3 regions of the Lactococcus sp. LG606 genome follow, and region 3 is predicted to be linked to each of the others. Evidence: predicted binding sites of a transcription regulator. Region 3 holds the regulator's gene; each other region holds the start of a gene.
What was found. Region 3 encodes Rex, which represses fermentation and respiration genes when NADH is low (regulators of the CRP and FNR family bind a similar motif). Its sites were predicted from a motif close to TTGTGAANTANTTCACAA; they were not measured.
Positions count from the first base shown of each region.

Region 1 (4,891 bases), 660 kb from region 3:
CCTCCACTCTCAGCGAAAGTTTTTGTGACTGAACCATCCACAAATCCAGGATAAACCAAGGCTGCGGCAATCAGCATCCCGACAAATGGCGAGCCGTTAAATTTTTTCATCGCTGTATAGCCGATAAAAATTGGTAAGAACAAGAAAAGTCCATCGCCCATAGAATTAAGGACAGCATAGGTTGAAGAAGCTTGGAAGCTTGCTCCCAATGCAAAGGATAGAATCGCGTTCAACCCTTTAATCATACCTGCTGCCGCCAAGGGTGCTAAAATAGGCTGGAAAATTCCTGAAATCATTTCGACAAACTTATCGAAAATATTTCCCTTGGCTTTCGTCTGAGAAGAATCCATCTCTAGCTTACCGATAACATTATCTACATCAGCGCGGACATCAGGAACATGGTTCCCAATGACAACTTGGTACTGTCCACCAGCTTGCATGACAGTGACAACACCATTCATCTTCTTCAGTACTTCTGTCTTCGCGAGACTTTCGTCTTTTAACTTAAAACGTAGTCGCGTAATACAATTTGTCAATGAGAGGATGTTTTCTTTCCCTCCCACATTTGCTACAATGTCTTTTGCAAGAGCTTCATATTTGCCCATCACAAACCTCCATAATATAATATATTTTTAGAGGTCTCGCCAACTTAATGTCACGATCCATTTGTTACCAAAGTTTAGTTTTATTGGATTTTCTCCAAGATACGTGCCAAATGCACGGTCATGTAAATCTGTTCGCTTTCAGAGACTTCATAATTTCTTGTTTGATTTAAAAATTCGCTCACTTTACGTGTGCCAAGATAAGCATTGGGATATTTGCGCACAATAAGAGCAAAAAGTTCCTTGTCGGTTTCTTCTACTCTAGCACTACCTGCTAAAATCCGCTCAGTAAAGAATTTTAAATTTGTAATGAAGCGTTGGAAGTAAATATCTTGTTCATCAAAGGTGATTTTCAAAGTATACTTTAATGTCGTTAAAATTTCTTCCATAAGCTTGGTCAGCTGCATCGCATACTCATGACCAGTACCAAGTGTACCGTTAACGATATGCATCGTCAGAAAACCTGCTTCATCTTCTGGCAGCTCTACACCAAATTGTTCTTTGACCTTTTCCAATGCTTTCAAACAGATTTTGAACTCTTCTGGAAAGAAACGTTTAATATCCCAGAGCAGAAAATTCTTCACCGAGATGTTTTCTTCAGTACGCAAAAGCGCTGCATGAAGATGGTCCGCAAAAGCAACAAGCGTTGTATCTGAAACTTCCTTATCAAACTTAACTTTAACCTCGGATAAAGTCACCATCGAAAGCTCAATGATAGCACTCGGAATTTCGTTTAAAATCTCCGAAAAACTCTGTATATCTGAGCTGGCTTTTAAACCAAAAATCTTTTCGATTTTATCAACCTCAACTGCTTGACCTATTCTTTTCTTGAAACCAATACCAAGCCCCATAAGGATGATTTCTTCATTTCTGCTATTAATTGCTATGACCACATTATTGTTTAGGATTTTTCTGATTTCCACAATTCACCCCTCATTTCACAAAAATAGACCCTATCGCCCCTATGACAAAAATAGAGTACGATAAGGTCTAGCTTAACTTAATAATCACTATCCGTTTTTATGAAACCGCTTTTATATTAGTATACTGTATTATCAAAATCTTGTCAAGGATAAATTTTAAAATAAAAAAACTGCTAATGCCTAGCAGTTTTTATTTTTTTTGTTGAATTAAAGTTTTAAGTGTATCTGTCAGTATTCCTTCGAATTTTTCAGTATCTTTCGTAATATCGATGCCTTTTTCTAATGAAGCAGCTGCACTCCAGCCAATCGCTTCAGTGATTACCGCAGCTATCGAAGCATTGACCACACTACCTACACCTGGAATCAAAGTAGCCAATGATCTTCCTATATACGGAATCAATGTCACCCTTATAAAGTTTACGACAAATTTATCACTAAACTTCACATCATAAATATTATAAATATTTTTCAGCATCTTTAACTGAATAGGTACTAAAATTAAAGCATCCGCAATAGGTATCGGTAGAGCACCTACGCCCGCAGCAGTGATTGAGGCTCCGTGAATTGTTCTATGAACCTTAGAAGCTTTATCACTACTTATAGATTTTTTTACCGTTTGAGGTATTTGTCCGTTCATTTCTTTTGAAACTTCTATATTCTTACGTTTTTTTATTCCTATCATCTCTCCCCCTCATTTCTTCACTATTTATTGTCTGAGCTTCATCGATCTAAGTATCAGATTTATCCTGCAAATCGTATGTTCTTTGCTCTTCTTTAAGTTTAACATTTTCTTTCAAATTTTTGACTCAATCTGACTTCACTTACTTCCTACTCCTAAGTTCACACAAAAAAAGCTTGCCAAAAGCGACAAGCGTTCTTTTAATCATATTTCAAAAAACTGATTAATCTTGGTTTGCTCACAATCAGAGTTTGATTCGCAAATCAAAAACTATATTGGTTTGCTCACAATCAGAGATTGCTTCGCAAATCAAAAACTATATTTGTTTGCTCACAATCAGAGATTGCTTCGCAGAACAAGGCTTACGCCTTGTTTGCTGAACCGAAAACGTCGATACGTTCTTCAACTGATGCAGTGATTGCGTCGAAACCAGGTTTCAAGAATTTACGTGGGTCGAAGAGTTTTTTCTTCATGTATTCAGCTTCGTTAGCGTTAAATTCAACGACGAATTCACGAGTTGCTTTTGCAAATGCAAGTTGGCATTCTGTGTTTACGTTGATTTTAGCTACACCGTTAGCGATTGCTTCGCGGATTTGATCGTCAGGGATACCTGAACCACCGTGCAATACGATAGGAACATTTTTGCCCATAGCTTCAACGAGTGCTTCGTTCAATTTAGTCAAGTGATCGATGTGGAGACCTTTCCAGTTTTCTGGGTAAGGACCGTGGATGTTACCGATACCAGCCGCAAGGAAATCAACACCAAGTTTAGCCATTGCTACTGCATCTTCGATAGGAGCAAGTTCGCCTTCACCGACGATACCGTCTTCTTCACCACCGATAGAACCAACTTCACACTCAACTGAGATACCTTTAGCGTGAGCTTTTGTGATAACTTCTTCAGCAAGTTTAAGGTTTTCTTCGATTGGAAGGTGTGAACCGTCAAACATCAATGAAGAGTAACCAACTTCGATACATTCCAAAGCGTCATCAAAGTGACCGTGGTCAAGGTGAATAGCTACTGGTACAGTGATTCCCATTGATTCTACAAGAGTTTCAATGAGGAGTTTACACATTTTGTAACCACCCATGTATTTAGCAGCACCCATTGAAGTTTGGATAAGTACTGGAGTCTTTTTAGCTTCTGCTGCGCGCAAGATAGCTTGAGTCCATTCAAGGTTGTTTGTGTTGAAACCACCGATAGCGTAACCATTGTCACGAGCGGCTTGTACGAATTTTTCTGCTGAAACGATTGCCATTTCAAATTCCTCCGAATATTTTCTATTACTGTCTTAGTATAGCATTTTGTGAACTATTTTTCTAGTTATAAGTCGTGAATGCGCTTGTATTCTGGTTTTTTTAGAAAATAAAACCTATGGTAATGACAAATAAAAAGAGAGTTCCCTCTCTTTTTATTATTTAGTACGGCTGTAGTTAGCTACGTCTTCTTGAATATTTTCGATAAATTGATCCAAGCTAATAACTTCAGTATCTGTTGAACCATAACGGCGAATGTTTACAGTGCCATCTGCCATTTCTTGGTCACCCACAACGATTTGATAAGGAACTTTACGTGTTTGGGCTTGACGGATTTTATAACCCATTTTTTCATTTGATTCATCAACAACGATACGCAATCCTTTTTCTTGGAGACGTTTTTTGATTTCCCATGCGTAATCGGCATGAATTTCGTTGTTTACAGGAATGATGATTGCTTGAGTAGGTGCCAACCAAGTTGGGAACGCACCTTTATAAAGTTCAATCAAGTAAGCTGTAAAGCGTTCCAAAGTTGAAATTACACCGCGGTGAATCATAACTGGACGGTGTTTTTCACCATCTGCACCAACATATGTGATGTCAAAGTTTTCAGGGTTAAGGAAGTCCAGCTGGATAGTTGAAAGTGTTTCTTCATTACCTAAAGCTGTCTTAACTTGGATGTCCAATTTTGGTCCATAGAAGGCTGCTTCGCCTTCAGCTTCAACGTAGTCAAGATTCATATCATCCATTGTTGCTTTAAGCATACGTTGTGATTTTTCCCACATTGCATCGTCTGGGAAATATTTTTCTGTGTCTTCCGGGTCACGATATGACAAACGGAAGCTGTAATCGTCGATACCAAAATCACGGTACATTTCCATAATCAATTCAAGAATTTTTCCAAATTCTTCTTGGATTTGATCAGGTGTCACAAATGTGTGACCATCATTCAGTTGCATCACACGTACACGTTGAAGACCTGAAAGTGCGCCTGATTTTTCATAACGGTGCATTGTACCGAACTCAGCGATACGGATAGGTAATTCGCGGTAGCTGTGTACGTGGTGTTTATAGATAGCAATGTGCGATGGGCAGTTCATTGGACGAAGCTCCATTTGCTCGCCATCACCCATATCCATTGGTGGGAACATGTCTTCATGATAATGTTGCCAGTGTCCTGATTGTTTATAAATATCCAAGTTCATCAAGTTTGGTGTGTTAACGTGCAAGTAGCCTGCAGCGATTTCACGGTCTTCTACGAAACGTTGGATTGTACGGCGAATAGTTGCTCCATCTGGAAGCCAGTAAGCTGTACCTGCTCCCAAAGAAGCTTCATTGAAGAAGAGATCTAACTCACGACCGAGCTTACGGTGATCACGTTCTTTCGCTTCTTCACGCATTCTCAAGTTTTCTTCGAGGTCTTCTTTATT
Region 1 is NZ_CP071301.1:1,420,282-1,425,172, forward strand. It holds gene J0J35_RS07065 (beta-glucoside-specific PTS transporter subunit IIABC) at 1-605, opposite strand, end outside; gene J0J35_RS07070 (PRD domain-containing protein) at 686-1,525, opposite strand; gene J0J35_RS07075 (YcjF family protein) at 1,716-2,207, opposite strand; gene J0J35_RS07080 (class II fructose-bisphosphate aldolase) at 2,567-3,463, opposite strand; gene thrS (threonine--tRNA ligase) at 3,620-4,891, opposite strand, start outside.
Region 1: a site for Rex is predicted at 3,510-3,527, ahead of J0J35_RS07080 (class II fructose-bisphosphate aldolase). Genes of this name have one in related genera too.

Region 2 (4,891 bases), 820 kb from region 3:
AGAATCACTGGTGTGATTGGTGTTTCAGATACACCTGTATCAAAGCCGGCTTTTTGTAATTCTTCTTTGAAGTATTTTGCGTTGTCCCAAAGTGTTTCAACATATTCTGGATGATCATGCATTAAGACAAAGGCTTCTTTTGCTGCTGCTGCTGCACCCGGTGTCAATGAAGTTGAGAAAAGGAAAGGACGTCCTTGTGATTTAAGCCAGTCAACCAAAAGTTTTGAGCCCGCTACATAGCCACCTACTACACCAATCGCTTTTGAAAGAGTGCCGATTTGGAAGTCAATCTTATCTTGCAAGCCAAAGTGTTTTACTGTGCCGGCTCCGCCGCCCATAACACCAGAACCATGCGCATCATCAACGTATGTAATCAAATCATATTTTTCGGCAATTTCGACAATTTCTGGCAGTTTTGCAACGTCACCATCCATTGAGAAGACACCGTCTGTGATGTACATTACTTTATTATATTCACCAGACTCGGTAGCTTCTTTTGCTTTTGCTTCAAGATCAGCCATATCTTGATGCTTAACACGGATAATTTTAGCACCTGAAAGACGACATCCGTCAATAATTGAGGCATGGTTTAGTTCATCTGAAAGAATCGCATCACCTTTTTTCATTACGGCGCTAATCGCTCCCATATTACAATTGAAACCTGATTGAAACGCAATCGCGGCTTCTGTGCCTTTAAATTCAGCGATTGTTTTTTCTAATTCAATGTGTATATCTAAAGTGCCGTTGATAGTACGTACTGCACCAGCTCCAGCTCCATATTTATCTGTTGCATCTTTTGTTGCTTGAATTAATTCAGGACGTGTCGCAAATCCCAAATAGTTATTTGAAGCAAGGTTAATCATCTTGTTGCCCGCAACTGTAATCTCAGGACCATTAGCGCTATCTAAAACGTCAATTGTGTTGAGCAAACCCCTTTGTTTAAGGTCTCCAAGCCCATTTTCGAGGAACTGTGTTAAAACTTTTGAAGTCATTCTATAACCTTCTTTCAATTTTTAGTTACACGTTTTGTAACCGTTTACAGTAAGTTTAACACTTTTTTTTTACTCATGCAAGAATTTTTTGCACTTTGATTAAATTTTAATTTAAATTACATGTCTTTGTGAATTTCGTGATATCAGAGTAAATTATCTCACGATTAAAAAAAGACTGAACTATACAAAAAAAGACTTTGAAATTCAAAGTCCTTTTGTTTTAAGAATTATTGATCATTGTCATTGGCAATGAGAAAATGATCCACAACATCTTCAATACGGGCCAAGTCAACATTCCCTCCTGAAACGATAGAAACAACTTTTTTGCCTTTCACATAATCATCAACTTTACCTGAAAGAATAGCTGCTGTTGCAAGAGCGCCAGCACCTTCCACCACAATTTTCGTACGTTGAATCAAATCTTTAATGGCTAATTCGATTTCTGCTTCCGTTACAAGAACCATATTATCAACGATTTGATTGACTACTTCAAAAGTCAATTCACCTGGATAAGCCACATGACAGCCATCTGCAATCGTTGGTGCTTCATCATGGTGCACTTTCTTACGTTCTCTAAAAGATGCAGTCATACCATGGCAATTTTCAGCTTGCACACCAATAACTTGGATATTAGGGTTAAAAGATTTCAAGGCAACCGCAACACCTGAAATCAAACCACCACCGCCTACTGGCACCAATACTGTGTCAACATCCCACAGATGATCTAAGATTTCTAGACCGATTGTTCCTTGTCCAGCCATTACTTCTGCATCATCATATGGAGGAATATACGTAATATTATTTTCCTTAGCGTAAGCCTCACAAAAGGCCTTTGAGTCATCAAACTGTTCACCTTCAAGCATTACTTCTGCACCATAGCCACGTGTGGCATCAACCTTAGCTTGAGGTGCACCTTTTGGCATAACAATAATGCTCTTGATACCGAGAAGTTTGGAAGTTAAAGCCACACCTTGAGCATGGTTCCCTGCTGAACACGCAATCACTCCACGATCTTTCTCTTCTTGAGATAATTGAGCAATCTTATTGAAAGCGCCACGGAACTTGAATGAGCCTGTTAATTGCATATTTTCAAGTTTCAAGTAAACTTCGCCACCTGTTTTAGCAGTCAAGAACATTGACTGAATCAAGGGTGTTTCACGTGCATATTGTTTAACAGTGTTTTGAGCTTTTTTAATATCTTTAATTGTAATTGGCAGATTTGCTAAATTTGGCATAATTCTTTTTCCTTAGATTTCTTTTTAGAGTTCCGTATAAGTGACATCAATTGAATCAGCAAGTGCTTTAGAAACAACTTTTCCTTTATAAACACTCAACCCAGATAAGAGTTCTTTTGATTTCAGCGCCTCATCTAAGCCTTTGACTGAAATATCCTTAAGGAAAGAGATATTGCCCTGAGCCAAAGCAATTGTCGCTGTACGAGGTGTTGCTCCTGGCATATTTGGCACAGCGTAATGAATTATGCCGTGTTTGATGAAGACTGGATCCGCATGGTTTGTTGCATGATCGATTGTTTCAACAGTTCCCCCTTGGTCAATAGCGATGTCCACGATAACAGAACCTGGTTTCATAGATTTAACCATATATTCTTTGACTAATTTTGGTGGTTTAGCGCCAGGGATTAAGATTGTTGAGATAAAGACATCTGCAAGTTTAATATTTTCTTCCAATGCTTCTGTTGTTGATTTAACGATTTCAACTGTTTTTCCTGCATAGCGTTCTTTAAGTTGGGCGATACGCGCATCACCAAGTTCAATGATAATAACCTTACATCCCAAAGCAACAGCCATATCGGCAGCATTTTCTGCAGCATTACCTCCACCGAAGATAACAACTGTACCAGCCTCGATACCTTCAATACCAGGAAGAAGAATTCCTTCCCCTTCATGTTGTTTTTCAAGATAATATTGCCCAATATTAACTGCACGACGTCCCGCAATAGCTGACATTGGTTTAAGCAACTCAAGCACACCATTGATTGAGATATTTTCACCGGAAATAGCTGTTACACCGACTTCCATCATTTTTTCCACACAAGCTTTATTGGCTGCCAAGTGTAAGAATCCCCAAATAATTTGGCCTGGTTTGAAATATTTATATTCAGATTCCATTGGTTCTTTGACTTTAACAATCAGCTCTGCTTCCCAAGCAGTTTCTGTATCGACGATTTGTCCTCCAGCCGCTTCATAAAGGTCATTTGTAAAACCACAACCTGCACCAGCATTACTATCGACAAGTACTTCATTACCTGCTTCAACGAGAATTTTTACGTTTTCTGGAGTCATCCCTACACGTGCTTCACCTTGTTTTGGGTCTTTAATTACACCAATTTTCATTTTGTTTCTCCTTTGTGAATTCTTTATCAATTAAATGATAGCACTTTCATATTCATTTAGCAATTATTATTGTGAAATAAAACACTTTTTTAACGTTTTATTATTCTTCCTGTCTATATTCTGTCAATTATAAAAAAAGACACTCAAATCTTACAATTTGAATGTCCTTAAATTTATTTTAGTGGTCCACTTCGTCTGGATTGCGTGCCAGACCTGCTTTCCCATGAAGGCTGTCAATAAAGGCGATATCTTCTTCGGTCAAATCAAAATCAAAAATATCCGCATTTTCTTTAATACGGCTTGCCGTCACAGACTTAGGTAAAGGAAGATAACCTTTGTGTAAACTCCAACGTAAAACGACTTGGGCAACTGTTTTACCATATTTATCTGCAATATCCGCCAATTCAGTAACCGCAAAGATTTTACCTGTGCCAAGTGGGCTATAAGCTTCTGTCAAAATATCGTGTGCTTTATTGAAAGCTACAACCTCTTCTTGCTGATCCGAAGGATTAACCATAATTTGGTTGACAACAGGTTTAATTTCAGCAACTTCCAATAAAGGTTCTAAGTGACGTGGATGGAAGTTAGACACCCCGATAGCTCGAACTTTTTTGTTCCGTACGCCTTCTTCCATTGCTTTCCAAACCGCAGCATTACGCTCTGCAAAGTTTGGTCGAAACGCTTTTGGATTTGGCCAGTGAATAAGATAAAGGTCCACATAGTCTAAACCTAGTTTTTCCAAGCTTTCATCTAGTGCTGCTCGGGCATCTTCTGTTGTACCAACAGCCCAAAGCTTTGTTGTAATAAACAAGTCTTCACGAGCAATTCCACTGTCTTTAATCGCGCGTCCCACCGACTCTTCATTGCCATAGACAGCTGCTGTATCAATATGACGGTAGCCAACTTCTAAGGCCGTTTTTACAGCTTGATATGCTTCTTCACCATCTTTAGATTGCCATGTTCCAAAACCAACTTTTGGAATTGTCATACCATTTGCGAGAGTGTAAGTTTCTGTAAGTGACATAATTTCTCCTTTTCTTTACTTTCTAGCTTCATTCTATCACTTTACGAGGTCAGACAAAAAAATTTTGGTTCAAAAAATGGTAAAATAGAAGAATACTAAGAATACTGGAGGTAGAAAATATGGCTGAAGTAGAATCATTCCAGCTCGATCACACAAAAGTTTTAGCACCTTACGTGCGCCTAATTGGGACAGAGACTGGTCCTAAAGGTGACATTATCACCAACTTTGATGTCCGTTTTGTGCAACCTAATCACGGTGAAATCCCGACAAGTGGGCTACATACTATCGAACACTCAATGGCAAGTTTGATTCGTGACCGTATTGATGGCATGATTGACTTTTCTCCTTTTGGATGTCGTACTGGCTTCCATATGATTATGTGGGGCGAACCAACTGCTGAGGAGATTGCTAAAGTGATCACTTCATCTTTGGAAGAGCTCGCAGGAGACAGTTTCACTTGGGATAATGTCCCAGGGGTTGCCGAAAAAGAATGTGGAAATTATCGCGATCACTCATTATTT
Region 2 is NZ_CP071301.1:1,577,442-1,582,332, forward strand. It holds gene J0J35_RS07770 (glycine C-acetyltransferase) at 1-992, opposite strand, end outside; gene tdcB (bifunctional threonine ammonia-lyase/L-serine ammonia-lyase TdcB) at 1,220-2,227, opposite strand; gene J0J35_RS07780 (alanine dehydrogenase) at 2,252-3,346, opposite strand; gene J0J35_RS07785 (aldo/keto reductase) at 3,525-4,370, opposite strand; gene J0J35_RS07790 (S-ribosylhomocysteine lyase) at 4,490-4,891, shown strand, end outside.
Region 2: a site for Rex is predicted at 3,359-3,376, ahead of J0J35_RS07780 (alanine dehydrogenase). Genes of this name have one in related genera too.

Region 3 (4,891 bases):
CCATTAGATCAAAAAAGGCGAAGAGTTTCTCCCCTCCTTGTTTTTGCCTTTCTATTGATTTTTATTGGTATTGGAATTCTTATCTACCCAATCATTGGTAATTACTTGGCTAACCAACAAAGGTCTGTCGCAACCAGTAGCTACAATGATAGCTTGAAAAAGATGAGTCAAAAAGAACGTGATGAGCAGTGGGCTTTAGCTGAAAAATACAACCAATATATCTTTGATCGCCAAGAAGGAAAAGTTGGTCATCCAGTAGATTACAGCAAGGTTATCTCTAACGGTAATCCTCCAGTAATGGGGACGATTGACATTCCAGCTATCAATGTCAATAATCTTCCCTTTTATCACGGGACTTCTTATGGCACTCTAGATAAAGGCGTGGGGCATTTTGAATCGTCTTCTGTGCCGATTGGGGGAAAGAATACGCGGGCTGTACTTAGTGGACACAGTGGATTAGAAAACCAAGTTCTTTTTACAGATATCAAAAATCTGAAAGAAGGAGATATCTTCTTTATTAATATATTAGGTAAAAAACTCGCCTATGAAATTGATTCTTTTCAAGAAGTTCTTCCGAGTGAAGTGGACAAGGTGAAAATCGTTCCTGGTGAAGATCGCGTGACACTCTTAACATGTACACCACCAGGAATTAACACATATCGCCTCCTTGTGAATGGAAAACGAATTCCTTATAAAGAAGCCATATCTAAGAAGACAAGTAAGCGTAATATTTGGACTTATCAAACTGTTGTCTTGGGATCATTGGGACTTTGTTTCCTCTTGTTCATTCTTCTCTTTCTGCTGTATCGTATCTTCTTGAAACAGTCGCGGAAGAAGGACCCAGAAATTTCGGCACGAGCCATGACACGTATTCGTCATTTGATAATGGTGACACGTGGCATGTTTGTTGTGATGTTAGTGATCATGATTTCTATTTTAGGTTTCGCCATTTACGGCTATTTCCGAATGCAAACACAATCCTCCTTACCTAATATTAATGTGGGAAAGCAACACGAATTGTCCGCCTATAATCCAGATAAGATACTCAAAGCTGATTATGATGAGAGTAAAATTGCCAGTGTAAATGTTACTAATTTTGCTGAAAGTAGGAAAAATCTGCAACAGACTGTCAATGATAATGGTATAGGTAAGCTTTATATTCCAAAAGAAGAAGTAAACTTGCCCATATTGGCCGGGATAAGTCAAACAAATTTGATGACCGGCGCTTCAACATATCGGCAAGGACAAAAATTAGGCAAAGGCAACTACGTGCTTCTGGCACACAATATTTATAATGTCAATACAAACAAAAATGTCGATGTTCTTTTTAATCGCATCAGTAACCTTGTTAAAGGCGATAAAGTCTATGCGACTGATTTTCAGAATGTTTATGAGTACCAAGTGATTAAAAATGAAGTCATAAAGGATACACAAGTCGATGTGGTTAATAGCGATGTTAAAGGAACACCAATCCTAACACTCATCCGCTGTGAGGGAAATGTGGGTACAATATATCGCCGTTTAGTTCAAGGACGATTAACAAAAACGAGTCCTTTAAATGATAACAGCAGTAAGACAATGAATTTAAGTATGACTGGGAATGTATCTGGTGATAATTTGATAAAAACAAGCCCCATATCTCCTTTTGAACAGCTCTCAATGGATTTGGCAGCACATATTATTTCAGATCCAATGCAAGTAATGATTCCATTCTTTTTGCTCTTGGTATTACCTATCTTATTTCTTAATTTTATTTAATCTCCAAATAATAAATACAATAGTAAAGAGGTGTGGCGCATATTAAAAATTTATTATAGAAGCAAGTGTAAATCCAGTCAAAAAGCTTTCATGTGGTTTGAACGTTACGGTATTAATTTTGAAAAGCAAAACATAAGTCAAATAACTGTAGATGATTTACTGAGACTTTTAATACTAACGACAGAAGGGATAAATGAATTAATCAAAAATCCAGAAAGAGTTAATCTTAAAAATGAAGAAGAGTTGGAAAAAATAGCAGATATGAAGCTCCACAGTGCGCTGTATTATCTCAAAATAAATACGTCACTGTTTAAAACACCAATCATTTTAGATGAAAATAATTACCTGGTTGGCTATAATTCTGATGAAATACGGCGTTTTTTTCCGAGAGAATATCGTAAATTTTTATCTGACTTGTGATATTCATAAAAAGATGAAACTATTAAAAAAAAGCGTGATTTTTTAAATCAGGCTTTTTTGTTTTATTTGATGTCCTTATTTGACATAAAGAATAAGAGAGTTTGTAGTTCTTTCGTTAAGTCAATCGACTGAACGACAACGTCTTCTGGAACTTGCAAGCGCAAAGGTGAAAAGTTAAGAATACCTTTGATACCTGATTTAACTAGGATGTCTGCGACTTCTTGAGCGTTCTCTTTATTTACAGAAATAATTGCTGTTTTGATTTTTGAATTTTTAATATTTTTAGAGAAGTCAGCGATGTCGTAGATAGGAACACCTGTAGAAGTTGTTGTACCAACGAGTGGATTTTCTGGAACATCATAAGCTTGGGTAACGCGCATTTTATTGCGGTTTTGGAATTCATAATTAATAAGGGCGCGTCCAAGGTTACCGACTCCAACGAGTGCGATATGCGTTTCTTGATCTTGTCCGAGTAATTCTCCAAAGAAATCACGTAAAGCACGTGTTTCATAGCCATAGCCTCGACGTCCCAGCTCACCAAAGAGTGAAAAATCGCGACGAATCGTCGCTGCATCCACACCAATTTTTTCCGAAATAAGTTGTGAGTTTGTGCGTGTTACTTGTTCATCAACTAAAAGTTTGAACAAGCGATAATATTGAGGCAAACGTTTTGCCGTTGCCTTAGGTAGTTGTTTATTAACTTGGGAGCCAGCCATGTTATCTCCTTTACATAGTCTTTGTGAATATTTTACCTTTTTTGAGGGGGGCTTGTCAAACAATTCTTTCCGGAATTATGCGGTTGGCGAAAGTTTGTGAAAAAAATGGAGAAAAATTAACAAAGAAAAAAGAGAAAAATTCTCTTTTCACTTCAATTTATTTTTTCATTTAGCTCATCAAGCAAACGAATCAATTCCTTCAAGTCCTCATTGAGCAGTGTACTTCTTAAATAGGCATATTGAACATGAAAAATTTGCTTATCTTCAGGTATTAGTGGTATCTTTATTAGACTATCCATATCGGCAAAAGGAAGAAAATCGGTCATCAAGGTTATGCCAACATTTGAGTTGACCAGTTGGCCAATAGTATGGATATCAGAAAAATTAAAGAGCACTTTTGCTTTTTTCTTGTATTTTTCATTTAAATTTTGGAAAGCTTCCATATGCACAAAGCTTTCATCAAGCAGGATAAAAGGATAATCCAAAGCTTCTTTAAATGAAATTTCTTGACGTGAGGCAAGTGGGTTATCTTTAGAAACAAAGATATAAAATTCGCGTTGATAAAGTAGCTTCACAAAAAGGTTGGGGTGCATCAGGGGAGCAATACTGCCTATAAGGCTAAAATCAATTGTGCCGGAGATAAGTTTGGCCAGAAGTTCCTCCGAGCCACCCGATACTAAATCAAATTTCGATAAAAAGCTAATCGCATCCTTATCGTTTAAGAGTTGAGCCAGGATTTTTGCTCGAATGATAGGAGGAAAACCAATATGATTTTGATGATTTTTAGAATGCTCGATGACTCTTTGCGTTAGTGCCAACTCTTCTAAAATACTTTCGATATGAATCTTCAATATTTTTCCTTCATCTGTTAGGACAACTGTCCGGTGAGAAGGATCTTTGTATATTAAGTTACAGTTATAATATTGTTCCAATCTCTTTACAGCATAGGTAATTGTCGGCTGACTTACTCCAAAATGATTAGAAACAGCAGTAAAAGACAACAAGTCTCCTAAGGCATTAAAGTACTCGAAATCATGCAAGTTCATTAGTTTAAACGCTCCTTTGACCCTTATATTCTATCACAAGTTTTCCGATTTGTTATAAATAATATTTATCATAACCCAAAGGTTTGACTATAATTTTTTATAAGTATTAAAATACATCTTGTAAGAATTTCTTATAGGAATAATAAATTTGGAGGGCGTACGAATGCGTGCACATGAAATTTTAAACAATCCTTTTTTAAATAAAGGAACAGCATTTACTATGGAAGAACGTAAGGAACTTGGCTTAATCGGTCTTTTGCCACCTTATGTTCAAACACTTGAAGAACAAGCAGAACAAACTTACCAACATTACTTGGGAAAACCATCTGATTTGGAAAAACGTCATTTCTTGATGGAAATCTTCAATACAAATCGTACTTTGTTCTACTATTTGTTTAACCAACATATCGTAGAGTTTAACCCTATCGTATATGATCCAGTTATTGCTGAAACTATCGAAAACTATAGCCGTCTATTTGTAGATCCCCAATATGCTGCATATCTTGATATTAATCATCCAGAAAATATTCAAGAAACATTGAAAAACGCAGCGGGCGATCGCAATATCCGTCTGATTGTTGTGACAGATGCTGAAGGAATTCTCGGTATTGGCGACTGGGGTACACAAGGTGTTGATATCTCTGTAGGTAAATTAATGGTTTATACTGCAGCAGCCGGTATCGATCCAGCATCAGTTCTTCCTATCGTTATTGATGCAGGTACTAACCGTAAAGAGCTCTTGGAAGACTCAATGTATCTTGGAAATCGTCACGCACGTGTTTATGGTGACCAATACTACGACTTTGTTGACCAGTTTGTGGAAACTGCTGAAGCAATGTTCCCTAAACTCTACTTGCACTGGGAAGATTTCGGACGTTCAAATGCTGCAAATATCTTGAACAAATACAAAAAAGAAATCCCAACTTTCAATGATGACATTCAAGGAACTGG
Region 3 is NZ_CP071301.1:761,470-766,360, reverse strand. It holds gene J0J35_RS03770 (class C sortase) at 1-1,758, shown strand, start outside; gene J0J35_RS03765 (ArsC/Spx/MgsR family protein) at 1,849-2,178, shown strand; gene J0J35_RS03760 (redox-sensing transcriptional repressor Rex) at 2,241-2,894, opposite strand; gene J0J35_RS03755 (LysR family transcriptional regulator) at 3,047-3,940, opposite strand; gene J0J35_RS03750 (malolactic enzyme) at 4,104-4,891, shown strand, end outside.